2 linked regions of the Methylorubrum populi genome follow. The main gene of each other region encodes a partner of the protein of the gene in region 2 in a complex. Links are inferred from orthologs where the notes say so. Each region holds a gene or a part of one and is shown on either strand. Other genes may lie near its edges. The genes, in order: ccmB and ccmE.

Region 1 (14,529 bases), 1.6 Mb from region 2 along the record:
CCACTGCTGTCATGGTCTTCGGCCTGGTCGCGACCTCTCCCCTCGTCCGAGAGCAGAATTCGGCGTCGCCACGCATGCAGAGAGTGGCTGCCGATACACATTCGGGCAATGGCAGCGACGGATGGATCGATCCGCCGCGACAGAGGGTCGGGTTGCCAGCTGTGACCGATGCGGCGGCGCCATCGAGTCAGGGCCGTGCTGGTGAGTTGCCGGCTCCCAGGCTCGCGAGCTTCACCCTTCTGGCCCCCGAGACGGCAGCCCTTCTCGCCTCCGACGACTTCGCGAGGATGGATGCGGGACAGCGGGTTCAGGCGGTGCGCCGCCACCGCGCCGCCAAGGTTGCCGCTCGGACGCGTCCGACCGCACATGTCGAGCAATCCGCGACCGCCACGCCCGCGCCCGCGCCGGAAGACACGGCGACGGCACCGCAGAGGGCGGCCCGGATCGATCCGATCGGCGACATCCTGAGAGGGCTCGGGATCGGGCGGGATAGCTGACGGTCGCGAGGGGATAAAACGTCAGCCTCGCGCAGGCCAATCTGCCGCACGGCACGCGCCATAGTTTTCGCTCGTTGGTCTCGGGAGATTTCTCGATCCGCGCAGTGGAGCAGCCGTCATGATCCTTGCCGCCGCCATCATGCTGATTGGTGCCCTCGGCGCAATCGCCATCACCGTCGCCGCGCGTCCGAGTGCGGATCGATTTCTGAAATGGTGATCGGCAACCGTGCACCGCATCGATCGGTTGCTTGAAACTTGCCAAGCCCATCCCGCGTTAAGGCCACGAAGATAGGACGCGGAGGCCCGGCTGTGGCGGCGATTGTGATGGTAGCGGGTGTGGTCGGCGCCGCAGGAACCCTCATCTGCCTGATGCCGCGGCTCGACTCTTTTTTCGAATGGTGATGTTTTCGAGGCGTTCACCGAGCGCTGACTTTGCCCGTGAGCACCGAGCCGGGAATCTATCGATCAGCGGGAGTTGAACGCGGCCACTCTGACAATCCGCAGCCTTTGCCGATAAAAGCAACTAAAGTGAGCGTTTGCATCGTAGTGTGACGACCGGTGTGCCCACAGATTTGAGACGCGGTAGCGATGCTGATCCGGATCGTCGCGGAAGGCGTTGCGCGACGTCGATTGGCGACGGACAGATCAGCCTCGACGGTGTGGCGAAGGGAACCGCGGTAGAAATTGTGGCACGGGAGATTGCGGCGTCCTCTGCTCTACATTGATTGAAGATAAATGCATCAGCAGCTCCGCCGAGCATTGCAAATCTGCAATACATGGAGTAGCAATTTATATTTTCTGGGAAACGTATTGCATAGGCGAGGGAGAATGTTTGGGGCGGGCGCGGGTATTCTGTAGATTATCAAATGTACAATAATATATTTCAGCGCAGAAGGTTTTTTCATTAGAATGGCGGTCTGATGGCACCTATAATCTGGCACACGTGCTGAAAATGGCAGTCTGCATGAGTTTATGGGCAGAGTTCATCACTCGGAAATATATGTAAATTATATTTAGTGGGATTGGGCTGGAGTAGGTTGTGGTCGCGCTGCATTCCGTCGTTGCCGAGGTTGAAGGAGCCATCGCTAGCGGTGATCCGGCTAAGCGCGTCAGCATGCTTCGTCGGATGACAAGCTTGTTCACGACACAGGCGCCGCGCCTCAATGAAGATCAGGTCGGAGCCTTCGATCAAGTCATTCTGCGTCTTTCTCGCGACATCGAAACTCGGGCCCGGGCAGATCTGGCAGCCAACCTCGCAGACGTCGCGAATGCCCCGCGCCATGTGGTGCGTGACCTTGCATATGACGCCTCTGCGGAGGTAGCCGGCCCAGTGCTTGAGCGCTCGCTTCGCCTTGATGAGAGCGATCTGATTCAGATTGCGAGCGGTGCTGGCCAGCAGCACTTGATGGCGTTGTCGCGCCGTAGCGCTCTTGCCGAACGCGTCACGGATGTGATCGTCTCGCGCGGTGACGAGAAGGTAGTCCGCAGCGTCGCTGGCAACCGGGGCGCACAATTTTCGCTTAGTGGCTTCCAGATCCTCACCACTCGGGCGGAGAGGGATGTTGAGCTCGAGCACACTTTGGCTGAGCGCGTAGACGTACCGGCGGCACAACGCTCTCAGCTGATTGCCATGGCCCGCGAACGGGCTCGCAGGACGCTGGCGACGGAGTTCGGTGCGAGCGCTGCCGAGAGGGCAACTCTCGCCATCGCAGAGTCTCTCGCTGCCCCGCCGGTGGATTTGACGCCGATCGAAGTGGCTGTTGCTCGACAAGCCAAGGTCGAGCTCGACGAGACGAATGTGCAGGAATGGCTGAGCATGGGGCAGACCAATTACGCATTGGTAGCGCTTGCAAGATTTGCTGGAGTGCCCTCCGTCATCGCGCTCAACGCTCATATGGCGCCGACTACTGATCCTCTTCTCTTTCTTGTTCGATCGGCTCGGTTTGGTTGGAAAACCCTCAAGCTCTTTCTCGCGAGCCGCTCCGACGGCGAGCCGAACGCGGACGACATGCAGAGCGCCTTCCAATCCTTCCAAGAACTTTCGGTCGCGACAGCGCAGCGTGTCGTGCGTTTCACGGCGGCCCGTGAGAAGCTGGAACAGTCCACCGCCGCCTGAGGCATGACCTCTCAGGCCGGCTCGATGCTCGTGCGCTGCCGTCCCGACTGCACGTGCACGCGAGCGGCCGTAATCGGTCCAGTGACGTTGATGTTGCTGGTCCTACGGGTCACACGGAGGGTGAACGATGCGACGCCGAGTACCGTTAGCGCCGCACCGGCGCTGGATTCCCTGACGACGAAGTTCTGCAAGGCGTTCACGGCGAGCGGGTTCGGAAATCCGTTTCGAAAGCGCTGAACGGTAGTCGGCCTATCGCCTGCGCAGGGCTAGCGCCGCGATCGCGACCGAGTGCCAGCCCGCTGCGATCTATGGGTCGACCACCCGAGGCAGGCCGCGCTCTACACGCACATGCCCTTGAAGAAATACTCGCCGACGGTGCGACGCATCTCATCAACCGGACGAGAAGTCCCGCTGGACATAGAAACTAAGAGTGGGGGACTTTTCGGCTGCTAGCGACCAAAAGTCTGAGCGCCAGAAAATACTATGGTGCCCAGGGGCGGAATCGAACCACCGACACTGCGATTTTCAGTCGCATGCTCTACCAACTGAGCTACCTGGGCAACCGCCGCGTCGCGCTGCGTCGTCGGCTGGCGGGGGTATAGTGAAGCGTTTCGGGCCTGTCCAGCCTCTGTTGAGCCCGAGGCGAAGCTTTTTTGCCGAGCACAGATCCTGGCGTCAGGAGGAAGGGTCGCCGTCATCGGATCGCGGTGGCCGAGGCAGCTCCTCGTCCTCCGGTCCAGGAATGACGTAGCGCTCGCCGAGCCAGCGACCGAGGTCGATATCGGCGCAGCGCGCCGAGCAGAACGGCTTCGTCTCGGGGTTTGCCGGCTTGCGGCAGATCGGACAGGGCGCGAGTCCCCCGTTCACTGCTCGCTTCACGACGCGGCGCCCCACGCACCGCGTACGGGAAAGCCCTCGCCTTCGAGCAGGCTCATGGTCTCGTAGAGCGGTAATCCGACCACGGCGCTGTGTGAGCCGACGAGCTTCACCACGAAGGCGGCGGCGAGGCCCTGGATGGCGTAGCCGCCGGCCTTCCCGCGCCACTCGCCCGAGGAGAGATAGCCCTCGATCTCGCGGTTCGACAGGCGCTTGAAGCGCACCCGGGTCTCGACCATGCGCTCGCGGCGGCGGTCCTTCGGCGAGAGGATGCAGACGGCGGTATAGACGCGGTGCGCCCGTCCCGAGAGCAGGCGGAGACAGTCGGCCGCCTCATCGAGCAGTTCGGCCTTGGGCAGCACGCGCCGTCCCACCGCCACCACCGTGTCGGCGGATACGAGATAGGCGTCCCGAAACTCATCCCGGCGCCGTGCCGCGGCACCGGCCGCTTCCAGCTTCTCACGGGCAAGACGGCGCGCCAGATCGCGGGGTGATTCCGATTTGCGCGGGGTTTCGTCGAGATCGGCTGGCAGGAGCGCGTCCGGCTCGATGCCGACCTGCTGGAGCAGCGCAAGCCGGCGCGGTGAGGCTGAGGCCAGCACGAGAGGCGGCCGGCGTGGGCCCACGGGACCCTGCGGCTTCAAGGCATCGGTGGTGAGGAGCTCGTTCATCGGCGTGGTCTTACGCACAAGCCCCCCAACACCGCAACGCGATGTCGACGTCGGACCCGCTCCGAGGCTTGCCAAGGACAGAGGGTCCGTCTAAGACCCGGCACATTCCGTCAGGCTTCGATGCGTCGGGCCGGATGCGACGCCGCAATAGCTCAGCTGGTAGAGCACCTCATTCGTAATGAGGGGGTCGGGGGTTCGAATCCCTCTTGCGGCACCACTGCTACGCTCAGTCGGCGACAGATGTCAGGTTGTTGTGCCTGACGAGCGTTGTCCAGCCTTTCACCGAATCGGAAGCCGAGCGCGACTCGGCGGCGCCGGCTGGATCCGAAGCCGCGAGATGTCGGTCCGCATCCTGCCGAGCATCGCAAAGCGCGCTTTCTCTCGATGCTCCGCGTCTTCCGATACGGGTGAGGGCCGGCCCGTCGCCGGGTGATCTCGGCGTCGAAGCGGCCCGAGCACGGCCGAGCCGATGTCAGCGAGAGCTGCCGCCGCCATTGCCACCGCCGGCGCTGCCCTGCGGGATCGCACGCTCCGGCTGGCCGGCATTACCGCCCGCCGCCGAATTGGTGGTGATGGTGTCGGCACCCGTGGCTCCGGGCGCGATGACATAATCGACCGTGTTGCCGGTCGTATTGGTCTGGCGCTGGATGATCGTGCCTGGCGGGTACGGACCGCCCGGCAGGCCCGGAGGCTGAACCTGGGCAATGGCCGCCCCCGAACCGAGACAGCTCAGGGCAGCGAGGGTGAAGGCAACGCGACGCATGAAAGCACTCCTGGACAAGGCCCTCGGATACGTCTGAACGGAATCCAGAGGGCCGCTGTCTTCGATCAAGTCCTTCGAAGACTGCTCGGTTGCCTGACGGCCCTGCGGCGTGATGACAACGCCCCTCGTCGATAACGCCGGCCGCCATCTCAGCAGCGGCGGTCTTGCTCGCGAGGCGATCGTATCGGCGACCATGAGCCGGCCCAGCCGCCTGCGCTGCCATGACCGATCGCGGCACTGCTCGATAGTGCCGGGCGGTTCGACAACCTGCGACGACGGGCCTGAGCAAGCCTGACCCGAGGAGTCGGGCCTGAGATGCTTGGGGCGATCCGGAGGAAAGCAAAAACAAAAAAGGCCGTCCCGAGGGACGGCCCGAAGTCTAGGGAGGAAACGCCCAAGAAGGGCTGCAGGACCGCGACGCCATCGCGATCCGGCATGTCCCTGTGTCTCACGTTGCACTGCACAATGCAATCGACGGCGGATCGGACGGGGCATGCATCGTTCGCATATGTTGCCGGCCTGCGGGCCGGTGGAGCAAAACGATCACCCACGAGTTCCGGTCGTCCAGATTGCGCCTTTGGATGCTCGAGATGCCGCGTTGGATGTTCGCATTCCCGATCGTGCTGCTGCTGATGGCAGCGATCATCGTCTTCGCGTTCACACGCACCGGTCCGACCGACAACCAGAACACCCACGCCCCGCAGAGCGGCCAGACGCAGTAAAGGTCGACGCACCATAACACGGCCGATTCGTTCGGCTCTTCCTCGAAGCTCCCATGTCCCTCCATGTCACTCGACCTTGTTCGGCCTGCAAATTGCAGGATTGACCGGCAGGATCGTTCGAAGGGGACCGTCATGCGGATCGGGTGCGCAGTATTGCTGACCGGATTGCTGATGCCGTCCGCGCCGCGCGCTCTTGAGGCGCAGTCGGACGTCGTCGCCTTCGTTGGGGCGGCCCGGCATCACATCGGTGAGCGCGTCACGCTCGATCACTGCCACCTCGTCTACACGACCGAGGAGGAGATCACCTGCGTCGGTCTGTTGCCGCGCGATGCGGCAGGCGATGTTCGGATGGCGGGCAAGCTGCTGATCCGCGTCGGCGCGGCGGAGATTGCAGGCCACAGGCGGGCGCTGTCGCAATGCGCCGGTGGTAGCCTCGATCGGGCCTGCGAGGTGAGCGTCTCGGGCGAGGTCTTCGATGCCTCCCGGGCCTTCGGGCTGGATGAGGCGCGCCTGTTGGGATTGCGCGAAGCGGCGATCCGCTGGCCTGATTGACGGCGGGATACGGTTTTTCCGGATTGCGAGGCTAAGACGCATCTCTGATCAGTGACGGAATGAGAGACGAGAGCAGGGGGGACGTGAACCGGCAGAGGGCTACCGCGTTGGAACTCCGAGGGAGTTTACCGATGATCGCACGTCTCATGTCCGCAGCGGTTCTCACGGCCGCCCTCGCTGTCCCCGCGACCGCGCAGGGACCGGCTCAAACCGGCACCGGCGGTGATCCGGCCTCGACGATCTACGCACCCAACACCTCGCCGGTCGGCCGGACCATGCCGCCGGCCGGGGGCGGAGGAGCGCGCCGGGACTCGAACAATCCCGACCGCGAAACCGCGATGGAGCGGAAGGACGACAAGATCGACACCGGGATCTGCATCGGCTGCGACAAGTAGTTTCGTGATCCGAGTACCTTCGCGGTCCGAGAAAGCCGTTCACGACGCGGGTGCCTGGAGCGGCGGCCGGCTCACTCCGACCAGCGCAGGGCGGCGGCCGCAGCCAGGGTGCCCACGACCGCCGCGATCAGGCTCAGGGCGGCCAGTACCGTGAGCGGGGTCGCGAACGGCACCGTGCCGCCGAGGGCGGCCTCCGCTGCGGAGACGCCGAAGATCAGAGTCGGGATCATCAGCGGCAGCACGACGATCGCCAGGATCAGGCCACCGCGGCGGATCGTGGCCGTCAGCGCCGCTCCGACCGCCCCGATGAACGCGAGGGCCGGCGTGCCCAGCGCGAGCGTCAGCGCCGTTGCGCCCATGGCCTTCGGCGAGAGCGCCACCAGCAATCCAAACAGCGGAGAGGCGAGGGCGAGGGGTAGGCCGGTGGTGAGCCACGAAGCCAGCACCTTGGCCAGCACCACAAGTTCCAGCGGCAGGGCGGCGCCGGTCATCAGGTCGAGGGAGCCGTCCTCCTCGTCCGATTGAAACAGTCGATCGAGCCCGATCAGCGTGGCGAGCACCGCCGAGAGCCACAGGATTGCCGGGCCGATCCGCGAGAGAAGCTTCAGGTCCGGCCCGAGGGCGAAGGGCACGAGCACCACAATCATCAGGAAGAAGACGAGCGACAGCGCGCCCGAGCCGCCGACCCGGGCGGCGAGCTTCAGATCGCGTGCTAGCAGGGCGGCGAACGCGCGACTCATAGCCAATCCTCCGCGTCGAGCGCCGCATCGGTTGCGGGAGCCGACGAAGCCGGTGCGATGCGCAACTCGCGGGCATCCTCCAGACCGAGGGCCTGGTGCGTCGCAGCAATCACAAGTCCGCCATCGGTCCGGTGGCGTCGCATCAGGCCGGCGAGCACGCCCTGCGAGGCGAGATCGAGCGCGGCGGTCGGCTCGTCCAAGAGCCAGAGCGGGCGGCGGCAGACGAGGAGGCGGGCCAGTGCGACTCGGCGCCGCTGACCGGCGGAAAGGTAGCCGACCGGCAGCCGCGCTACGTGCGGAAGGCCCATCGCCTCCAGCGCGGCTTTCGGGGTTGCGGCGGGATTACCGAGAAGGTCGCGGGCAAATCCTAGATTTTCCTCGGCCGTCAATGCCGATTTCAGCCCGTCGCGATGCCCGATCACGTGGAGGCATTCCGGCAGGCTGGCCTCGCCGAGGCCTTCGGCGCGGATCGTGCCGGCATCGGGCTTGAGGCGCCCGGCGAGCATCGCCAGTAGGGTTGATTTGCCCGCGCCGTTGCGCCCGGTCACCATGAGCCCCTCACCGGGACCGACGGCGAAGGAGAGGCCGGAGAAGATCCGGCGCCCGGAGCGGCGGCAGGCGAGATCCTCGACGATCAACCGCACGGATCGGCCTTGGAAGAGGGGAAAATCCGCACGTCTCGTCTTCGTCCCGAGGGAAGTTGGTCTGCCTCTCGTGAGACGAGGAGCATTGGAGGCCGGATCTCGTCGGCGAGCCGGTCGTTTGCGGCCTATAGCCGATCGTTCCGCGCCGTGCGAACCGCCCGATTGCCCAACGCGTTGGTTCTTCGACGCTGATCGCTGATTTCGCGGGAAGCACTGCCATGGAGGCCGAGATGGATGCCGAACGGCCGCCGCCGGCTCCCCTCCGTCCGACCGAGGAGGAGGCTGCCCGCGACCCGGCCGCGCTTGCCGGACGCGAGTGGCTGGAAGCCCGACTCGCGCGCCTGACACCGGACGAGATCAGGGCGTTCCGGGCGGCTTTGCGCCGCTGCTTTGCCTCGGCCGGCGAGGGCTGACCGGGGGTTTTCGCGCGTCGCTCGGACGAGGGATGTCAGTCGCACGCCTGTGTCATCGGGCCAGTAGCGGGCAATTTCGAAACGTTCTATAGACCGGCCCAGGCTGCGCCGCGCGATCATTCAAGGGCGTCCAAACCGCCCCTCGCGCACCATCCTGAGTGTCATTCGCGGGCCTCCCGGCACCGGGAGACCACCGAGGGCACTCGCTACCCGGGCACCCCCGGGGCGGCGCGCGCTCCTTGGAGCGCATCCGGCCGAACACCTCTCGTGGCGCAGGTTATGCCTGCTCCGTGTTCGCTAACGCCAGCTCAGGACCCGACTCGCCGTGGCATCGCTCGACAGTTTCAAAGCCCGCCAGACACTCGAGGCAGGGGGCAAGACCTACACTTATTACTCGATCCCCGAGGCACAAAGGAACGGCCTGGCCGACGCGACCGCGCTGCCGTTCTCGATGAAGGTGATCCTGGAAAACCTTCTCCGCTTCGAGGACGAACGCTCGGTTCGCAAGGGCGACATCGAGGCTGCCGTGGCGTGGCTCGGCAACAAGGGCAAGGCCGAGACCGAGATCGCCTTCCGCCCCTCCCGCGTGCTGATGCAGGACTTCACGGGCGTGCCCGCCGTCGTCGACCTCGCGGCGATGCGCGACGCCATGGCCTCGCTGGGCGGCGACCCGCAGAAGATCAACCCGCTGGTGCCGGTCGATCTCGTCATCGACCACTCGGTGATCGTCGACGAGTTCGGCACCCCGAAGGCGCTCGGTGACAACGTCGCCCTTGAATACGCCCGCAACGGTGAGCGCTACACCTTCCTGAAATGGGGCCAGTCGGCCTTCCGCAACTTCTCCGTGGTGCCGCCGGGCACCGGCATCTGCCACCAGGTGAACCTCGAATACCTGTCGCAGACGGTGTGGACGCGGACCGAAGACGGCGTCGAGATCGCCTATCCCGACTCGCTCGTCGGCACCGACTCGCACACCACCATGGTCAACGGTCTGGCCGTGCTCGGCTGGGGCGTCGGCGGCATCGAGGCGGAGGCGGCCATGCTCGGCCAGCCGCTGTCGATGCTGATCCCCGAGGTTATCGGCTTCAAGCTGTCCGGCAAGCTGCCGGAGGGCACCACCGCGACCGACCTCGTGCTCACCGTCACGCAGATGCTGCGCAAGAAGGGCGTGGTCGGCAAGTTCGTGGAGTTCTATGGCCCCGGCCTGGACGACATGCCGGTCGCCGACCGCGCCACGATCTCCAACATGGCGCCTGAATACGGTGCCACCTGCGGCTTCTTCCCGATCGACCAGAAGACCATCGACTTCCTGAAGGTCACCGGGCGTCAGGACGACCGCATCGCGCTCGTCGAGGCCTACGCCAAGGCGCAGGGCATGTGGCGCGACGCGAAGACCCCCGATCCGGTCTTCACCGATACGCTGGAACTCGACATGGGCACCGTGCGCCCGTCGCTCGCCGGCCCGAAGCGGCCGCAGGACCGCGTGCTGCTCGACGCCGCCAAGGCCAGCTTTGCCGATGCCATGGAGAAGGAGTTCAAGAAGGCGGCCGACATCGCCAGCCGTTTCCCCGTCGAGGGTACGAACTTCGACATCGGCCACGGCGACGTGGTGATTGCGGCGATCACGTCCTGCACCAACACCTCGAATCCGAGCGTGATGATCGGCGCCGGGCTGCTGGCGCGCAACGCGGTCGCCAAGGGCCTGACCTCGAAGCCGTGGGTGAAGACCTCGCTCGCCCCCGGATCCCAGGTCGTCGGCGAGTATCTTGAGAAGTCCGGCCTGCAGACGAGCCTCGATGCGCTCGGCTTCAACCTCGTCGGCTTCGGCTGCACTACCTGCATCGGCAATTCGGGCCCGCTCCCGGCCCCGATCTCGAAGGCGATCAACGACAACGACGTGGTCGCGGCGGCGGTGCTCTCGGGCAACCGAAACTTCGAGGGCCGCGTGAACCCGGACGTGCGGGCGAACTACCTCGCTTCGCCGCCGCTCGTGGTGGCCTACGCGCTCGCCGGCTCGCTCCAGATCGACATCACCAAGGAGCCGCTGGGGCAGGGTTCGGACGGCCAGCCGGTCTACCTGAAGGACATCTGGCCGTCCTCGGAGGAGGTGAACCGCTTCATCGAGGAGAACATCACCTCAGAGCTGTTCAAGAGCCGCTACGCCGACGTGTTCGGCGGCGACGCCAACTGGAAGGGCGTCGAGGTGACCGAGGCCGAGACCTTCGCCTGGGATGCGGGTTCGACCTACGTGCAGAACCCGCCCTATTTCGAGGGCATGACCAAGACGCCCGATCCGATCACCGACATCGAGGGCGCGCGCATCCTCGGCCTGTTCCTCGACTCGATCACGACGGACCACATCTCGCCCGCTGGCAACATCCGCGCGGCCTCGCCCGCCGGTGAGTACCTGCAGTCGCATCAGGTGCGGGTACAGGACTTCAACCAGTACGGCACCCGCCGCGGCAACCACGAGGTCATGATGCGGGGCACGTTCGCCAACATCCGCATCAAGAACCAGATGGTGCGGGACGAGGCCGGCAACGTCGTCGAGGGCGGCTGGACGCTCCACCAGCCCGATGGCGAGCAGATGTACATCTACGACGCCGCGCAGAAATACGCCGAGGAGGGGACGCCGCTCGTCGTCTTCGCCGGCAAGGAGTACGGCACCGGTTCGTCGCGCGATTGGGCGGCCAAGGGCACCAAGCTGCTCGGCGTGCGCGCCGTGATCGCCGAGAGCTTCGAGCGCATCCACCGCTCGAACCTCGTCGGCATGGGTGTCGTCCCGCTCGTTTTCCAGGGCGACACGTCCTGGCAGTCGCTCGGGCTGAAGGGCGACGAGACGGTGACGATCAAGGGGCTCGCGGGCGATCTCAAGCCGCGTCAGACCCTGACCGCCGAGATCACCTCGGCCGACGGCTCGAAGAAGGAGGTCCCGCTGACCTGCCGGATCGATACCCTCGACGAGCTGGAATATTTCCGCAACGGCGGCATTCTTCCCTACGTGCTGCGCACGCTCGCGGCATAAGCTTCAGCCACTCGACGCCGACGAAAAGCCTCTCCCGCAAGGGAGGGGCTTTTTAGTTCGCCGTGTTGGCGGAAAGGGTGGAGGGCAATGAAGCGAAGCCAGAAACGCATGCTCCTGGGAATCGGCGTCGCTCTTCTCGTCATCCTCACCTTGGTCGGCGGTGCTTGGCTCGCCCTGTGGTACGTGCTCAAGCCGTCACCCGCTTCGCGCCCTCCACTCGCCGAGGGACTGCCCCCGGAGTTACGGGAAGCAAACCGGGCCTTCTCGTTGCGCATCGTGAACGCCTTTCCGGTCGGTTCAGCAGAAGCCGCGCTCGTCCGGACCCTCGATGCTCAAGGCTTTCGGCGTCGCGAGAGCGCGGGACGTCAACAATCGAGCTTCGTCCAGCAGGCGTTCCCCTGCAGACATACCTGGAGCATCGACTGGAGCGCGGACGAACAGGGCCGGATCACTGCGATAACGGCGATCTACGACCCGGTTTGCCTGTGAGGTCTTCGGCACCGTCGCGCGCCTTGCCGGTCCCGGCCCAGCCGCTATAGCGGAGCGATCGAGCACTCCGCCCCGTCTCCGACGTGGGCCCGCTGGGAAGCGACGGACATGATCCTGGAAATCGCGCAGATCGACGTGAAGCCCGGCTCGGAGGGCGCGTTCGAGACCAATATCGCTCGGGCCGCCGAGATCTTCCGCGCCGCCGCCGGCTGCCGCAGCTTCGCCGTCCGGCGATCGGTCGAGAAGCCGCAGCGCTACCGCCTTCTGATCGAGTGGGACACGCTGGAAGCGCACACGCAGGACTTTACCGGATCGGAAGCCTGGAAGACCTACCGGGCCATGGTCGCCGACACGTTCGCGAGCCCGCCTCAGGTTGAACACACCGAACTGACGCTTCGCGCGTTCTGAGCGGTCATAGCGAGACGGGAATGTGCCCATGAAAATGTACGGCAACTGGCGCTCGGCCGCGGCCTTCCGCGTGCGCATCGCGATGAATCTCAAGGGGATCGCCTACGAGGAAATCTTTCTCGACCTCGATGCCGGCGATCAGTTCAAGCCCGACTTCCTGAAGATCAACCCGCAGGGTGCCGTACCCGCTCTCTTCGACGGCGACGGGCCGCCGCTGACGCAGTCGCTGGCGATCCTCGATTACCTCGAAGAGACCCATCCGCAGGTGCCGCTTCTGCCCGCCGAGCCGCGGGCACGCGCGCGGGCGCGCTCGCTGGCCCAGGTCGTCGCCTGCGATACGCATCCGCTCTACGTGCCGCGGGTGCGCAGCTTCCTGATGGAGAATTATGGGCTGCCGCGGGAGCGGATGCTCGAGTTCCTGCGCCATGCCTTCACCACCGGCCTGACGACGCTGGAGACGCGGCTGTCGAGCGAACAAGGCACCGGCCGCTTCTGCCATGGCGACGCCGTGAGCCACGCCGATCTGTGCCTGATCAGCCTCTGGGTCGGGACCGGAATTTTCGGGATCGACACCGCTGCCTATCCGACAGTCGGGCGGATCGCCGACACGCTTCTTTCCCTCGATGCCGTCGCCCGAGCCCATCCGCTCCGGCAGCCCGGCGCGCCCGTGTCCTAGGGTGGAAAATTTTTTTACGATATCGCCCCATCATCGATGCCGGATTTGCGTCCCAGGCACACTGCGAACGTGTGGGTGCTTGCCGGGTTGCTGATGTAAGATCATTCCAAACTGAAGGGCCGCCGGACGAGGCGGCCGGCGAGGCGAGTGGGGCGAGGATGGTTCCGAGCGAATCGGTCACGGATCTGCACAAGATTGTCGTGGTGGGGGGAGGGGCGGCCGGCCTGGAGCTGGTGACGAAGCTCGGCAACAAGTACGGCAAGGGCGGCAAGGCCCACGTCACCTTGGTGGACCGAGCACGCACGCACATCTGGAAGCCGCTGTTGCACGAGGTTGCCGCCGGCTCGCTCGATGTCGGCCACCACGCGGTTGACTACCTGCACCACGCCCATGCCAACCACTTCCGCTACCGTATCGGCGAGATGACCGGCCTCGACCGTGAGAAGCGGGTGATTCACCTCGCCGCCAGCCGCGACAGCGAGGGGCGTGAGGTCACCCCGATGCGGGCCGTTCCCTACGACACGCTGGTCATGGCCGTGGGCTCCACCACCAACGATTTCGGCACGCCGGGCGTCGCCGAGCACGCCATCGCCCTCGACACCAAGGAGCAGGCGATGCGCTTCCACCAGCGCCTCGTCAACGGCATGCTGCGGGCTCACACTCAGGAGGGCCCGGTGCGTCCCGGACAGCTCCACGTGACGGTGATCGGCGCCGGCGCGACCGGAACGGAGCTGGCGGCGGAGCTGCATCGGACCACCCGCGAGGTCGCCCGCACCGGCCTCGACCGGATCGACCCGGCCAAGGATCTCAAGATCACGCTGGTGGAGGCGGCCGACCGCATCCTGCCCGCCGTGCCGCAGCGGCTGGCGGCCGAGGTGATGGGACAACTCGCCAAGATCGGCGTCGAGGTTCGGGTGCAGGCCCGCGTCACCGAGGTGCGGGCCGACGGGGTTCAACTCGCCGACGGCGGCTTCATCCCCTCCGAGCTCGTGGTTTGGGCAGCGGGCGTGAAGGGGCCGTCCTTCCTCAAGGATCTCGGCGGCCTCGAGAGCACCCGCAACAACCAGCTGGTCATTACTCCGACCTTGCAGACCACCCGCGATCCGGACGTCTTCGCCATCGGCGACTGCGCCTACCTCGTGGAGGAGGGCTCGCAGACGCCGATCCCGCCGCGGGCCCAGGCGGCGCACCAGCAGGCCTCGCATCTCTACGGGCAGATGGCCAACCGCCTCGCGGGCCGGCCGCTGAAGCCGTTCAAGTATCGCGACTTCGGCTCGCTCGTCTCGCTCGGCGAGTACACGGCGGTCGGCAACCTGATGGGGTTCATCCAGGGCAGGAACATGTTCATCGCCGGACTCTTCGCCCGGCTGATGTACCGCTCGCTCTACAAGATGCACGAGACGGCGGTGAACGGCTGGTGGAAGACCAGCCTCGATGCCCTGGCCCGCGCCCTGACCCGGCGCACCGAGCCGCGCGTGAAGCTGCACTGACGAACGCTCCGGCTTGATCCGGCGGTCCGGTGCGTCATGTTCCCGTTCCGCC
Region 2 (14,536 bases):
GCTGAGCGACCTCGCCCGGCTCTACGCGGGGCTCGCCCGTGGGGGCAGCGTGCCGGCGCTGACCCGGCGCCTCGACGGACCCGCCGCCGCGCCCGGACCGGAGCGGCGGATCGCCGAGCCGGTCGCCGCCTGGTACGTCGCCGACATCCTGCGCGGCGCCCCGCCGCCGGAGAACGCCCTGCCCGGCCGGATCAGCTTCAAGACCGGCACCTCCTACGGCTACCGCGACGCCTGGGCGGTGGGGTTCGATGCCCGCGTGACGATCGCCGTCTGGATCGGCCGCCCCGACGGCGCCTCGGTGCCCGGCCTCGTCGGGCGCAGCCACGCGGCCCCGATCCTGTTCGACGCCTTCGCCCGGTTCGGCGGCGAGCCGGAGGCCCTGCCCCGCCCCCGCGACGCCCTCGTTGTCGCCACCGCCGCCCTGCCTCCGCCCCTGCGCCACATCCGCCGCGACGCCCCCAAGACCTTCGCGGCGACGCTCGGCGTGCCGCTCAAGATCGCCTATCCACCGGACGGCGCCCGGGTCGATCTCGGCCTCAGTGACGGCGCGCAGGCCCGCCTCGCCCTCAAGGCGCTCGGTGGCCAGCCGCCGCTGACCTGGATGGTCGACGGCCTGCCGGTGGCGGAGGCGATGCGCCGGCAATCGGAGTGGAGCCCGGAGGGCGCGGGCTTCGCGCGCATCTCGGTGATGGATGCGGCGGGCGCCAGCGACAGCGTGGTGGTGCGGCTGGAATAGCGCCCTCGCCCGCCGCCCGTGCGATGGCACACGTGACTCCTGCGCCCCGGACTTTAGCTCAGCCCGCGCGAGGCAACGTCCTCCCCCATCAGGGTCCAAGTCCGGGACGGCCCGGCTCATGAACCGCATGAGGCTGCCGTGGCCTGGATCGTTCTCGTCGTCGCCGGTCTGCTGGAGGTCGTCTGGGCCTTCGCGATGAAGCAGTCGGAGGGGTTCTCCCGCCTCTGGCCGAGCGTCGTCACCCTCGTCACCATGGGCCTGAGCTTCGCCTGCCTCGCTTGGTCGATGCGCAGCCTGCCGCTCGGCACCGCCTACACGATCTGGACCGGCATCGGCGCGGTGGGCGCCTTCATCGTCGGCATCGCCTTCCTGGGCGAGGCGATGAGCGCCACCCGCATCCTGGCGGCGGGGCTGATCGTCAGCGGCCTCGTGCTGATGAAGCTGTCGAGCACCGCCTGACGTCTCAGGCCGTCCCCTCCCCGCAGCCGGGAAACACCGCGAACACGTCCTCGCGCACCCGGTCGAGGATGCGACGATAGGTCGGCTCGCAGGCCATCCCGGCCGCGATGCGCCCGTACTGCGCGCCCTCGGCCAGGGCCCCGCGCTCGGGCACCAGGGCGAGCGGGGTCGCGGCCGGCGTGAGCTGCGTGCCGCGGCCGGAGAACAGGGTGGTGAGAATGCCGAACATCTCGCCCTGGATCGTCGGGCGGCCGAGCACGGCGAGGCGGTACTGCCCCAGGAAGTTGGTGACGAGATAGATCTGACCCGACTGGTTCGGCACCGAGACGGTGCCGGACTGGGCGAACGGCGCGTCGAGCCGCTCGGCCTCGCGGAAGACGAGGCGGGCGCTGTCCGCATCCCAGGCGATCTCGGTGCGGTAGGCGAAGATCGCCCCCGCCTGCCCGAAGGAGGGGCGCAGGGTCAGGTAGCGGCCTTCGAGGAAGGCCACCGCCTCGCGGGTATAGGAGCCGAACTCCTCCGGCGCGTGGCGCGCCTTCTCGGCGAGCGCCGCCGGCGGCGCGGTGGCCTGGACCCTCAGAGGCAGACTCAGCGCCTCCTCCAGGCGCAGCGTGGTCGCGAGCGTGAAGGGCCGACGGCCGGACAGCGCCTTTTCCAGAGTCGAGATGCTGATGCGGGCCGCGTCCGCCAGCGCCTGCCGCGACATCCGGCGGCGGGCCAGCGCCTCGCGCACCGCCGCGGCGATGAGACGGCTCTGCCCGTCGGGCAGCTCGGTCTCGGGAAGTTCGGCCTCGATCGGCGGCATGGTGCGGGTTCCGGACGGATCCGCACAGAACCGCACCGGGGTGGGAACCGTCAAGGTTCGGCCACCGCCTCCACCAGCAAACGCTCCGGCCCCGGCGTCATCGCATCGAGCGGCCAGCAGGTGGCGAGCACGAGGCGGCGGCCGGGCGCGTCGGGGTCGAGGCCGGAGGCGTCCCAGCGCACGACCCGGCGCCCGGTGACCCGGAAGCGGACGCTGCGGCCGTCACGGCGCACGACCTCGATCGGATCGCCGGCGGCGAGCCGGCCGAGGCTGCGGAACTGGGTGTCGCGGTGGGCGGCATAGACCGCCGTGCCGGGCTCGCCCGCCTCGGGGGTGCCCTCGACATGGCCGGGGCCGAAGGCCAGTGCCTGCCCGCTCGATCCGGCGAGGACCACGTAGCTCACGCCGAGATCCGGGAAGACGATGCGCGCGACCGGCACCGTGTCGGCCCAGGGCCAGGGGCGCACGCCGCTTCCCTCGGCGAGGCTCCGGGCGAAGGCGCGCTCCAGCAGCCGCTGCGCCAGGGCGGCCTTGGCCGGGATCCAGGCGGCCTGCGCGAGCAGCACCAGCCCGGCCGCCACGAGCAGGAGGGCCGGCAGGGCCGTGATGCTCCGCCGGCCGGGACGCCGCGCGACGGCATCCCGCTTCGCGATCCCGCTCACGCCGCGATCCGGCGGCGGCAGAGGGACAGGCCCAGGCCGAGCGCCAGCAACAGGCCGCCGAGCCATGCGCGGATCTCGAAATCCGTGGCGGTCTGCGGCAGCGCGACCGGCTGCGCGGCGGCGAACTGGGTGGCGAACGGGCTGGCCGGCGCGGCGCGGCGCTGGCGCGGCGGCGTGGGAAGCGGCTGCGCCTCGCCCTCGCCGAACACGCTTTCGAAATCCCAGCCGGCCGGGAGGTTGAGCGGAAGGTCGGTGCTGACGAGCCGCGCACCCTCCGGCCGACGCGGGGTGGCGTCCACCGCCACCAGCGAGGTCAGGCGGGTGGTGAGCCCGTGGTCGAGGGCGAGCCGCAGGATCGCGGCGTCGGCGGCCTCCGCCGAGAGCCGGCCGGTCAGCCGCGCCGTCTCGGCCTCGGCGATCTTGGCTCGCGCCCAGAGCTTGCCGATGCCGGCGCCGGCCTCAGCCGTATCGAGCTGCAACATCTTCTGCCAGGGCTGTCCGCCGATCCGGCCGGCAAGGGTGAGCGTCCCGCGGGCCTGCTCCATCCGGGCCGGCAGGGCGAGCGGCTCCCCGCGGTAGAGGTCGGGCAGGCGGGCGGGCGCGGCGTCGACGCCGGGCTCGGAGAAGGTTGCGGTCAGGTCGGTGACGGCCGGGCTCTCCAGCTTCAGCAGCAGCGCACGCATCCGCTCGGTCACCTGATCCGGCGTGCCGATCTCGGTGAAGCTGCCGCGGCCGAGTTCGGCCGCGTGGCGCATCAGATATCCGTTCGGGGCCGAGCCGATGCCGACCATGAACAGCCGCGAGCGCCCGCGCTCCGCCGCGATCGCGGAGAAGATCTGCGCCTCGTTGCCGATGGCGCCGTCGGTGAGGAACACGACCTGCCGCAGGCGGCCGGTCTCTTCGGGCGTCGTGTCCCGCAGCGCGGCGCGCAGCGGCGCCAGCATCTCCGTGCCGCCGCGAGCCTCCAGGCCGGCGACGAAGCGCTTCGCTTGGTCGAGATGGGCCTCGTCGGCCGGGACGAGATCGGGGAACAGGGTGTCGAAGCTGTCGTCAAAGCGAATCACGCTGAAGCGGTCTCTCGCGCCCAGCCGGTCGAGACCGATCAGCAGGCTCGCCTTGGCCTGGCGCATCGAGGCGCCGCCCATGGAGCCAGAATTGTCGATCACGAACACCACGTCGCGGGGCACGGGCGCGACCGGGCTCGCCGATTCCGGCGGGGTGATCACAGCGAGGACCGCCTCGCCGCCCGCGACCCGCTCGCGGAACAGGCCGACCGAGGGTGCCGCGCCCGCGGCGGCGGCCCAGGTCAGCTCGAAATCACGGTCGGCGGCGGTGGCGCCGTCGGCGAGCGTGATCCGGCGCTTGGTGCCGGACACCTCCTCGACGCGGATCGCGTGGGTGGCGCTGCGCACTGGGCCCAACGGGAAGCCGGCCTTGAGATCGACGGTGAGCGTCAGCGGGTTGATCGGCGCGTGGCGGGCCGGATCGAGCACCGGCGCCGCGATCGTCCGGCGGTCGGGGACGGGATCGGCGGCGGAGACCCCGTCGACGACGGCGGTCACGGCCGGCGGGGCCGGGCTGTAGCGCGGGGCGGCCACGGTCGGCAGGCGCAGCGCGTAGGTGCCGCCCGATTGCCGCACCGGCTGCTGATATTCGAGCTGCACCAGCACCGTCTCGCCGGGGCCGATATTGGCGACCGCGTTGGTGAACAGGTTGGGCCGCTGCTGCTCGGTCAATGCGGCGGCCTTGCCCTCGGCCTTGGCCGCCTCGTAGGCGCGCCGCGCCGCCTCGCGCTCGCGGATCTCGGCGACGATGACCCGGTCGCCGACGACGAGCTTCATCGTGTCGACCGCCGCATCCTCCGGCAGCGGGAACAGGTAGGTGCCCTCGACCCACTCCGCCGTGGTGTTGCGGAAGGCCTGGGTGATCGTCGCCCGCGCGGTCGGGCCGCTCACGGTGATCGCGGCATCCGCCCTCAGGCGAGGCGCCTCGACCGGCGCGCCGCCCTCGGAGCGGAGCAGCAGCGTCCCGCTGCCATCCTTGCCCTCCAGCGCCCGTGCCGGCGCGATCCCGGCGACGAGCGCGAGCAGGAGGGCGATCAGCGGGCCGAGCAGCAGGTTGCGCGTCAGGCCCGGAGCCGGGCACGGAAGCGGTGTCGGATGATGCGGGGACAGGGGGAGTCGGAGCACGGGAGCCTCCATCGGTGGATGCCGGCGCGGTCGGCCGGCTCCTGCCAAGGCTCCTCCAGCGCGGGTCGCGCCGCCACGGGACGCTTCGCCAACCTTCGGCCCGGCGCCGCACCGGAACGGCGGCCGATGTCCGGAAAGCGGCGCAGTTCGCCCCCGACGGTGACGCTTCGTCCGCCTCGGTGCGGGGCGCGGCGTCGCGGCCCGCTGTTCGGCACGCGCGAACCGCCTACATCGGGTCCATGTCCCGCTCGCCCATGTCCCGCTTGTCTGCGCCGTCCACCCGCATCGTCTGCATCCGCCACGGCGAATCGACCTTCAACGCGCATCACGAGGCGACGGGGCGCGATCCGGGCCATATCGATGCCCGCCTGTCCGAGCGTGGCCACGCCCAGGTCGCGGCGGCCCGCAAGGCGCTGCGCGACATTCCCTTCGAACTCGTCGTCACCTCGCCGCTGACCCGGGCGCTCCAGACCACCGCCGGGATCTTCTCCGATCACCCGGCCCGGCCCGACGTGCTGGTCGAGGTGCTCCACCGGGAATGCCAGGAGAGCAGCTGCGACATCGGCCGGGCGGCCTCCGTTCTGGCGCGGGAATTCCCGGCCTTCCGGGTCGATCACCTGCCCGAGACGTGGTGGTACGCCGACGGAGAGGCGGGGCCGGAGGGCTGGCATGTCGAGCCCCGGACCCTGTTCGACCAGCGGGTCTCGGGGTTCCGCGACTGGCTGCGGGCGCGGCCGGAGCGGACCATCGCGGTCATCGGCCACTGCACCTTCTTCTACCATCTGACCGGGCGCTGGCTCGCCAACTGCGAGGCGCTCGACATCGACCTCGCGGACGAGCCGCTCCCGCGCGCCTACGGCTGAATCCGGGCCGCCTCCAGCCGGTCGCGAGCGGAGACGAGGTCGATCGCCGGCGCCTGCCGGCCGATGCCGAGCGCCTCGTCGAGGATCGTGAGGGCGATGCGCCACGTGCCCTCGGCGAAGGGGGCGGCGCCCTCCGCCACCTCGGCGGCGCTGCGCGGATCGGCGAAGGCGCGGATCGCGGCGGTGGCGGTGCGTGCGACCGCCGAGGCGCGGGCCCCCGCGATCCAGGCCTGACGGCCGGCGGCGTCGTGCGAGAGCGCGCCGCCCTGACCTTCGGCGGTGCGCAGGGTCTCGACGGCGCGGTGGGGATCGGACGCCGTCTCGCAGCGGGCGGCGAGTGCCGGCAGGCCGGCCGCGTCGAGAAGCGGGGGCAGGATGCGGCGCACGCTCTCGAGCGCCAGGAAGCCGGTGCGGGCCGCCTCGATGGCCGGCGCGTCCGCCGAGCCGGAGAGCCGCAGCACGAAGGCCATCAGCCCCTGCCGCTCGGCCTCCGGCATGGCGTCGTTGAGGCCGAGCGCGTAGGCCGCGAGTGGGCGCGAGAAGCAGGGCGGGCAATCCTCGGTCGCGGTGATCGTGCGGTAGGGCAGTCCCGCCGCGACGATCGCCGCCTCGTTGATGCAGGTGCCCCCGTCCGGCCCCGGGAAGGCATGCGAGCCCTTCAGCAGCCGCCAGTGGAGGATGGGCGCGAAGGCGTCGAGGGCATGTTCGCTCAAGCAGGGCTCCTCCCGATCGAGGACGAACCTGCCACGGCATAGAGGGACTTGGCGAGGGGGCGTTTAGCCACCCATGCCCGTGGCCAGCCCCGACAGCATAGCGAGCCCCAGCACCAGCACGAAGGCCCCTGCCAGGAGTTCGAGCCCGCCGACCGCGAGGGCGCCAGCCTGCCCGCGCCCGCCGGCGAGCCGCAGGGCCAGAGCCTTGGCGAAGACCGCGAGGCTCGCCAGCGCTCCGGTGGTGAGCGCGGTGCCGAGCGCCATGGCGAAGGTCGCGGCGATGCCGGCGGAGAGCATGCCCTGCGCGGCGCAGAACACGAGGATCAGCACCGCCCCGGCGCAGGGCCGGGAGCCGGCGGCGAGCACCACGCCGGCCCGCTCGCGCCAGCCGCCGAGCCGGTCGAGGGCGGCGGCATCCGTCAGGTGCGCGTGGCCGCAGCCGGGGCCGCAGGCCTCGGCCGGGGTGTCGGTGACGAGGCCGGCGAGCCGCCCGGCCTTGCGCCACGTCACCGCGGCGCCGAGCCCGGCCACGAGGGCGAAACTGACCGTCTCGATCAGGGTGCCGGCCCGCGTCATGCCGGCAGCGGTCGCCCGGAGGATGAAGACGCCGACCAGCACGATGGCGATGGCGACGCAGGCTTGCAGCAGGGCGGCGGCGGCGCTCAGGGCGAAGCCGCGCCGCAGCGTGCGCTCGCCCGCCACGATGTAGCCGGCGATCACCGCCTTGCCGTGACCGGGCCCGGCGGCGTGGAACACGCCGTAGGCGAAGCCCATCACCACGAGCGGCGTCCAGGAGCCGCCCGCCTTCAGGGCCGACACGGCCGCCCGAAGCTGGCTCGAAAAGTTGGACTGCACCGCCAGCAGCCAGCTGCCGAGCCCGGTCGTCGGCGGGGCGGCCTCGCGAAAGCCGATGCCGAAGGGCGAGCGCGGCGGCGGCGCGGCGACGGGGCCGAGCGCGGCGGCAAGTGCGGCGAGGAGGCCGGCGGCCGCCAGCACCGCCCCGGCGGCGAGCGCCAGTCGGCGCGGCCAGCGGCCAGCCGCCAAGCCCGCGGGACGCAGGGAGGCGGTCAGGGACATGCGACGATGGCTCGGTTGGCGAATTGCTCGCCGTAATTCGAGGCCGCGGTGAGCGCCTCGAACATCGCCTCCGTCATAGACTGTCCGGCGGAGGCCACCGCCGGCTCGGTGTTCTTCGCTCGCGTGATGGTCATGCTGCAGCCGGAGGCGGCGCCGGCCAGACGCAGCGCATCGGCCCCCTCGGCAAGACTGAAGGCGATGAAGTAGGTGGGATCGTAGATCTCGACCGCCGCGACGCCCCGGCCCTGGGCGGTGGGGGTCTTGAGCGGCAGCAGGAAGCTCAAGGTGAGCTTGCCGCCCTCCATCGCCATGCGCGCCTCCTGCGGCTCGGCGAAGGCCTGCTCCTTGCCCGCCACCTTGAGCTTCGTGAAGTAGGCGAACTCGGCGAGGTTGGCGGCGTGCTCCTTGGCCGAGCCCTGAAGCTCCTCGGGCGAGACCGTGCCGTCGCCGTTGGCGTCGAGCCCCTGCGTCAGGAAGGCGGTGTATTCGGGATCGAAGGTCCAGGCGTGGCGGATGCCGGTGACGCGGCCCGCCTCGTAGGCGAGTTCGGCCTTCGCGGTGATCCAGACATGGGGGTGGGCGGAGGCCGGGCTCGAAGCGGCAAGACCGGCCGCGAGGCCGAACGCGGCGGCAAGGGCGAGACGTCGGAAAGAGGCGGCGATCGGCATGACGCTCGGGGCGAAGCGGGTCGGAGGGTGACGACGATGCCGATGACCCTGCCCGGCCGATCGGGCGAAAGCAGGGCGCGCCCGCTCTACGGCCGCTTGAGCAGCGCCTCGACTTCGGCCTTCTCCGCGGCGGAGAGGCCGTCCGCCCTCGGCGCACGGCGGCGCGACAGGCGCCAGATGCCGAAGGCGCCGAGGCCCACCGCGAGCAGCGGGCTCAGCCAGAGTAGCAGCGTGTGCCAGCCGAAGACGGGGCGCAGCAGCACGAACTCGCCGTAGCGGGCCACGACGTAATCGACGACCTGGCCGTTGCTGTCGCCCTCCTTGAGCCGCTCGCGCACCAGCACGCGCAGATCCTTGGCGAGCGGCGCGTCGGAATCGTCGATCGACTGATTCTGGCAGACGAGGCAGCGCAAACCTTCCGAGATCTCCCGCGCCCGCGCCTCCATGGCGGGGTCTTTCAGCACCTCGTCCGGCTGCACGGCGAGCGCCGGGAGGGCCGTGAGGCTCAGGGCGAGGGCGACGAGGGCGGAGCGAAGGCGGTTCATTCGGCGGGCACCGCGGAGGGGGGCAGCTTGGCGCGTGCCTTGACCGGGGCGCCGACGCGCATGCGCCGGTCGGTGAGCGAGAGGCCGCCGCCCGCCGCCATGATGATGGAGCCGATCCAGATCAGCAGCACCAGCGGCTTGAAGTAGAGCCGCATGCCGATGGAGCCGTCGGGCAGCACCTCGCCGAGGCTGGCGTAGATCTGGCTCACGCCGACCGTCTTCAGACCGGATTCCGTCACCGTCATGCGGCGGGAGGGATAGAAGCGCTTGCCGGTCTCGACCGTGCCGACATAGTCGCCCGCGCGGTTGCGCAGGGTCAGGAAGGCGGTGGTCTCCTCGTAGTTCTCGCCCTTGGTCGGACCGACCCGGTCGAGGGTGGCGGTGTAGGGGCCGGAGGCGACCTGTCCGCCCGGCCGGATCGTCGCGAGGCCCTCCGTCGCCCAGCCCTGCCCGGCGATGCCGAGCACGACGACGCCGACGCCGGCATGGGCCAGGGCGGTGCCCCAGGCGGAGCGCGGCAGACCGATCGCCCGGCGCCAGGTCGTGCCGAGATCGCGGGTCCGGTTCTGGCCGTAGCCGCGGGCCCGCGACCAGATCTCGAGCGCGGAGCCGATGATGAGGTAGGCGCCGAAGCCGAGGCCGACTGGCGCCATCACGGGACCGCCCCAGGCCAGAGCCGCGGCGGCGAGCGCGACGACGAGCGCCACCGCGAAGGCCGCCAGCAGGCGCTGCGCCGCCGCCGCCGCGTCGCCCCGCTTCCAGGCCAGCGCCTGCCCGAACGGCACGATCACGAGGAGCGGCAGCGCCAGGGGGATGAAGGTCCAGTTGAAGAAGGGCGGGCCGACCGAGATCTTCTCGCCGGTCAGCATCTCCAGGAGCAGCGGGTAGAGCGTGCCCACGAACACCGTGGCGCAGGCCGCGACGAGGAACAGGTTGTTCATCACCAGGGCGCCCTCGCGGGAGATCGGCGCGAACAGGCCGCCCTGGCGCAGGGTCGGCGCGCGCCACGCGAACAGGCTCAGCGCGCCGCCGATGAACAGCGCGAGGATCGCCAGGATGAACACGCCGCGGCTCGGATCGGAGGCGAAGCTGTGCACCGAGGTGAGGAGCCCGGAGCGGACGATGAAGGTGCCGACCAGGGAGAGCGAGAAGGTGAGGATGGCGAGCAGCACCGTCCAGACCTTGAGCGCGTCGCGCTTCTCCATGACGACGATGGAGTGCAGCAGCGCGGTGCCGGCGATCCAGGGCATCAGCGAGGCGTTCTCGACCGGGTCCCAGAACCACCAGCCGCCCCAGCCGAGCTCGTAATAGGCCCAGTACGAGCCCATGGCGATGCCGAGCGTCAGGAAGCTCCAGGCGATCAGGGCCCAGGGCCGCACCGCCCGCGCCCAGACGGCATCGATGCGCCCCTCGATCAGCGCGGCGACGGCGAAGGCGAAGGTGACCGAGAAGCCGACATAGCCGAGGTAGAGCAGCGGCGGATGGATCGCGAGGCCGAGATCCTGGAGCAGCGGATTGAGGTCGTTGCCCTCCAGCGGTGCCGGCGCAACGCGGGCGAACGGGTTCGAGGTCGTGATGATGAACAGCACGAACACGAAGGTGACGCTCGCCTGCACCATCAGCGTGTTGGTGCGCAGCACCGGCGGCACGGAGGTCTTGGCGGTGGCGACCCAGGCGCCGAACAGGGCGAGGATCAGCACCCAGAGGAGCATCGAACCCTCGTGGTTCCCCCAGACGCCGGAGATCTTGTAGATCAGGGGCTTGGCGGTATGCGAGTTCTCAATGACGTTCTGGACCGAGAAGTCCGACGTCACATGCGCGTAGGTCAGCGCGCAAAAGGCGAACAGGATGCAGGCGAAGGTGCCGAGCGCGGCGGGACCCGCCACCTCGCGCAAAGCCGCGTCGCCCGAGCGGGCCGCCCAGGCCGGCATCACCGCCTGAACCAGGGAGAGAGCCAGCGCCAGGGCCAGCGCGTAGTGGCCGATCTCGACGATCACCGGCGGTCTCCTCGCGCGGTTTCGGTGCGGATGGTCATGGGATCTCTCACCGCTCGCTGCGCTGGCCCAGGGTGGCGTCGGCCGAGGCCGGCTTCGCCGCATCCTTCGGAGCCTCTTTGCCCCCGCCCTCCTGCCAGCGGCCCTGCGCCTTGAGCGCGTCGGCAACCTCGCGGGGCATGTAGTTCTCGTCGTGCTTGGCCAGCACGGTGTCGGCCCGGAACACGCCGCCGGCATCGAGCATGCCTTCGGCGACGATGCCCTGGCCCTCGCGGAACAGATCGGGCAGCAGGCCGCGATACTGCACCGGAACCGTGGCGTTGGTGTCGGTCACGGAAAACTCGACGTTCTGGTCGGGTCCGCGCTTCACCGAGCCGTCCTTGACGAGGCCGCCGAGACGGAACCGCGTGCCCGGCGCGACGCCCTGCGCCGCCACCTCGGCGGGGGAGCGGAAGAACACGATCGAGCCGCTCATGGCCGACAGGATCAGCCCGAGCGCCAGCGCCAGCACGGCGCCGCAGGCGGCGATGAGGATCAGGCGGCGGCTCTTGCGGGTCACGACGGTTCCGTCCCGGTTCGTCGGCTTCTTCTCCCCGTCAGGCTGACGAGAGCCTGAAGGCGGTCCGACGTCTGCGATTGATCGAGACCGGTTTCGGCCCGACCGCCCGCCGGGTCAAGGTTGGACGGGCGGGACCGATTGTCAGGGGACGCGGTCCGCCGCGGTCCCGCTAGGGCTGGACGGGGCTCAGGCCGAGCTCCTTGCCGAGCGCATCGAGGCGCTCGACGGCGGTCGGGTTGGCCGCGAGCGCCATCTTGGCCCGGTCGAGGGCCTGGGTCGCGGCGGCGCGGTCCCCGAGGATGCCGTAGGAGCGCACGAGCCGCATCCACTCGTCGGCGGAGCCGCCCTTGGCGGCGAGCCGCCGGTCGAGACTCGCGACCATGCCGCGGATCGCCGCCTCGCGCTCGGCCGGCGGCATCGCCTTGATCGCGGCCGCCGCGGCGTCGGGCTCGGCCGCGGGCTTGTCACCGGGCTTGTCGCTGGTCCTGTCGCCGGCCTCCGGCTTCGGCGGCGCGCCGGCCCCGGGCAGACCGAGTTCGTGGGCCTGCGCGTCGAAGCGGGCCAGGGCCTCGCGGTCGTCGCGGAACGTCTTGCGCGCTCGCTCCAGGGCGTCGAGCGCCTTGTCGCGCTCGCCGAGCACCGCGTGGGAGCGCACGAGGCGCAGCCACTCGTCGGCGGAGCCGCCCTGCTTGGCCAGGCGCCGCTCCAGCCCCTCGACCATGCCGCGGATCGCGTCGATCCGCTCGGAGGGCGGCAGGGCCTGGATGTTGCTGCCGGGCCCGGCCACCGGCGCATCGACCTTCGGCCCCTCCCCGCTCCCCTCGGCCTTGGGCTCGGCGGCGGTCTCACCCTTCAGCCGGGCGAGGTTGTCCCGCACCGTCGGCAGCCAGGGCGCATCCGCGGGCGCGGCGGCGGCCATCGCCTCGAGCCGCCGCACGGCGCCGGCCACGTCGCCGGACTGCTCGTCGCCGCGGGCGAGATAGAACTGGGGCTTGGCTGCCTTCGGATCGGCGGTGAGCGCCCGGCCCAGCACCTTGCGCGCCTCAGGCGAGACCGTACCGTCGGCCGCGGCGACCAGCGCCTCGCCCCAGTCGGACAGGGCTTGGGCGTCCTCGCCCTTGAGGCGCACGAGGGCGGCGTAGGCGCGCGCCGCATCGTCGAAGCGTCCGAGCCGCATGTAGACCGGGCCGAGCACGCTCCAGCCACGGGCGTCGTCCGGATGGTTGGCGAGCCGCGCCTCGATCTGGCCGATGGCGGTCATCAGATCCTGCGCGCCCGCCCGGGTCGCCTTGCGGTCGGCGTCGGTCTGCGAGGGAAGGTTCGGCGAGCCGTAGAGGCCGTACACGACGAGCGCGACGAGGGGGATGGTCGAGAGCGCGAAGGCGGAGGCCGCCCGGCGCTGGCGCAGATGCGGCTCGGCGATCGGCGCCGCGCCCGATGCGTCGGCCTGTTCCTCGCGGCTCGCCCGCAGCAGCCGGCGTGCTGCCTCGGCCCGCGCGGCCTCGGCCTCGGCCGGCGCGATGAGGCCGCGGCCGAGATCGCGCTCGATCTCGGCGAGTTGATCCTCGTAGAACCCGGTCTCGGTGGCGAGCCCGTCGCCCTGCGCCTCCGGGCCGGCTCCCTGCCGGCGGCGGCGCGACATCGGCCAGAGCAGCGCGAACACAGCTGCGCCGGTCATGGCCGCCAGGATGAACCAGATCGCCGTCATCAGACCCAAAAGATTTAAGCTCGGCCCCGTGTAGAGCCCGAGCGGGGCCTGCACGACATCGCTTCCGGGTGACACGTCGTCACGCGCGGGTGAAGCAGGGCCATAGCACAGGCGGGATGCGGCGTAACCTTCGCCGATCCGGTGCCACTCAACGTTGTCCGACCCCGGCCGGCGCGTCACCCGGCACCTCGATCACGGCGCGCAGGCCGCCGAGGGCCGCCGCCTCCAGCCGGAAGCGGCCGCGATAGAGGGCCGCGAGATCGGCGACGATCGACAGGCCGAGACCGGAGCCGGGCTTGGTCTCGTCGAGGCGCCGGCCGCGCTTCAGCACCGCCGCCCGGTCCTCTTCCGGCAGGCCCGGTCCGTCATCCTCCACCGCGACGAGGAGGTGGGGATAATCGTGCTCGCCCGTCGGCGCGGCGGAGATCGAGACCCGGCCCGTCGCCCATTTCGAGGCGTTGTCGACGAGATTGCCGATCATCTCCTCGAAATCCTGCTTCTCGCCGCGGAAACGCAGGCCCGGCGGCACGTGGACCTCGTAGGCGATGTCCTTGTCGCGGTAGATCTTGCCGAATGTCCGCACGAGGCCGGCCAGCGCCGGCTCGACCTCGGTGGAGGTGCCGAGGGTGCCGGCGAGCGCCGCGGCGCGGGCGCGGTCGAGATGGTAGTTCACCTGGTCGCGCATCACCGCCGCCTGCTCGCGGATCTTCTCTGACAACTCGGGCGGGGCGTCGCTGCCGCCGGCCTCGTTGACGATGATCGAGAGCGGCGTCTTGAGGGCGTGGGCGAGGTTGCCGACCTGGGTGCGGGCGCGTTCCAGGATCTCCCGGTTGGTCTCGATCAAGAGGTTGATCTCCCCCGCCAGCGGGGCGATGTCGCGTGGATACTCGCCGTCGATCCGGTCGGCCTCGCCGCGGCGGATCGTGCCGAGCGCCGTGCGCAGCTTGCGCAAGGGGGCAAGGCCGAAGCGGATCTGCAGCAGCGCGGTCGCCGCGAGCGAGAAGCCGAGCAGGGCGAAGGTCATGAACAGCGAGAAGCGGAAGCGCTCGACGTCGTTGACGATCTCGTCGGCGGGGCCGGCCACCCGCACGGTGTAGCGCCCGTCGGCGCCGACATCGACGTCGCGCTCGACGATCCGCAGCGTCCGGTCGTCCTGGCCCCGGCCGTAGCCCTGGCGGATCTGGCCGATGGTGGCGGTGCCGGCCTGATCCGGCCCTTTCAACGGCACGCCGACGAGCGAGCGCGAGGTGCGCAGGTCCCGCGGCTTGGCGTCGGGCCGCCCGACCTGCCAGTACCAGCCCGAGAGCGGCAGGTCGAAGCGCGGATCGCCGAGCGAGAAGGAGCGCGTCTCGGGCTCGCTCGGGCTGACGAGATCGGTGGCGAGGTTGTTGGCGAAGACGAGCAGGCGGCTGTCGAAGGCGCGCTCGGTGTTCTCGCGGTAGAGCGTGGTGAGGATGAAGGCCGCGATGACGAGGATCGCGGTGCTCGACAGGAACGAGGAGACCGCGAGCCGGACCGCGATGGAGCGGCGGCGCAAGGGGAGCCAGGCGAGACGGTC

The links.
Region 1: the proteins of ccmE (region 2) and ccmB are in contact, whole or in part, in a solved structure (PDB 8CE8), measured with the Escherichia coli proteins. The link is inferred for Methylorubrum populi from one-to-one orthologs.

What each region holds. Positions count from the first base shown.
Region 1 is NZ_AP014809.1:3,136,248-3,150,776, forward strand. Bases 5,499-8,472 are described here. They hold ccmB (heme exporter protein CcmB), read right to left. Parts: upstream 7,333-8,472; coding sequence 6,664-7,332; downstream 5,499-6,663. Other genes in these bases: MPPM_RS14420 (hypothetical protein), read left to right, coding at 5,799-6,197; MPPM_RS14425 (hypothetical protein), read left to right, coding at 6,329-6,592; ccmA (heme ABC exporter ATP-binding protein CcmA), read right to left, coding at 7,329-7,976; MPPM_RS14440 (DUF4240 domain-containing protein), read left to right, coding at 8,195-8,389. Outside these bases: MPPM_RS28920 (hypothetical protein), read left to right, coding at 207-497; MPPM_RS14385 (DUF2336 domain-containing protein), read left to right, coding at 1,537-2,613; MPPM_RS14400 (DNA gyrase inhibitor YacG), read right to left, coding at 3,289-3,507; MPPM_RS14405 (Maf-like protein), read right to left, coding at 3,489-4,160; MPPM_RS14415 (hypothetical protein), read right to left, coding at 4,633-4,923; aconitate hydratase AcnA, read left to right, coding at 8,715-11,414; MPPM_RS14450 (hypothetical protein), read left to right, coding at 11,523-11,903; MPPM_RS14455 (antibiotic biosynthesis monooxygenase family protein), read left to right, coding at 12,012-12,311; maiA (maleylacetoacetate isomerase), read left to right, coding at 12,340-12,987; MPPM_RS14465 (NAD(P)/FAD-dependent oxidoreductase), read left to right, coding at 13,146-14,477. UniProt on the Escherichia coli protein: Required for the export of heme to the periplasm for the biogenesis of c-type cytochromes.
Region 2 is NZ_AP014809.1:1,546,681-1,561,216, forward strand. The notes cover bases 9,516-12,496. They hold ccmE (cytochrome c maturation protein CcmE), read right to left. Parts: upstream 11,271-12,496; coding sequence 10,761-11,270; downstream 9,516-10,760. Other genes in these bases: MPPM_RS07115 (heme lyase CcmF/NrfE family subunit), read right to left, coding at 9,516-10,714; ccmI (c-type cytochrome biogenesis protein CcmI), read right to left, coding at 11,440-12,496. Outside these bases: pbpC (penicillin-binding protein 1C), read left to right, coding at 1-736; quaternary ammonium compound efflux SMR transporter SugE, read left to right, coding at 875-1,195; MPPM_RS07075 (helix-turn-helix domain-containing protein), read right to left, coding at 1,200-2,000; MPPM_RS07080 (class GN sortase), read right to left, coding at 2,051-2,662; MPPM_RS07085 (marine proteobacterial sortase target protein), read right to left, coding at 2,659-4,863; MPPM_RS07090 (histidine phosphatase family protein), read left to right, coding at 5,106-5,714; MPPM_RS07095 (hypothetical protein), read right to left, coding at 5,705-6,427; MPPM_RS07100 (nickel/cobalt transporter), read right to left, coding at 6,491-7,504; MPPM_RS07105 (DUF1007 family protein), read right to left, coding at 7,495-8,172; MPPM_RS07110 (cytochrome c-type biogenesis protein), read right to left, coding at 8,259-8,717; more of MPPM_RS07115, read right to left, coding at 8,714-9,515; more of ccmI, read right to left, coding at 12,497-12,978; MPPM_RS07130 (ATP-binding protein), read right to left, coding at 13,127-14,536. UniProt on the Escherichia coli protein: Heme chaperone required for the biogenesis of c-type cytochromes. Transiently binds heme delivered by CcmC and transfers the heme to apo-cytochromes in a process facilitated by CcmF and CcmH.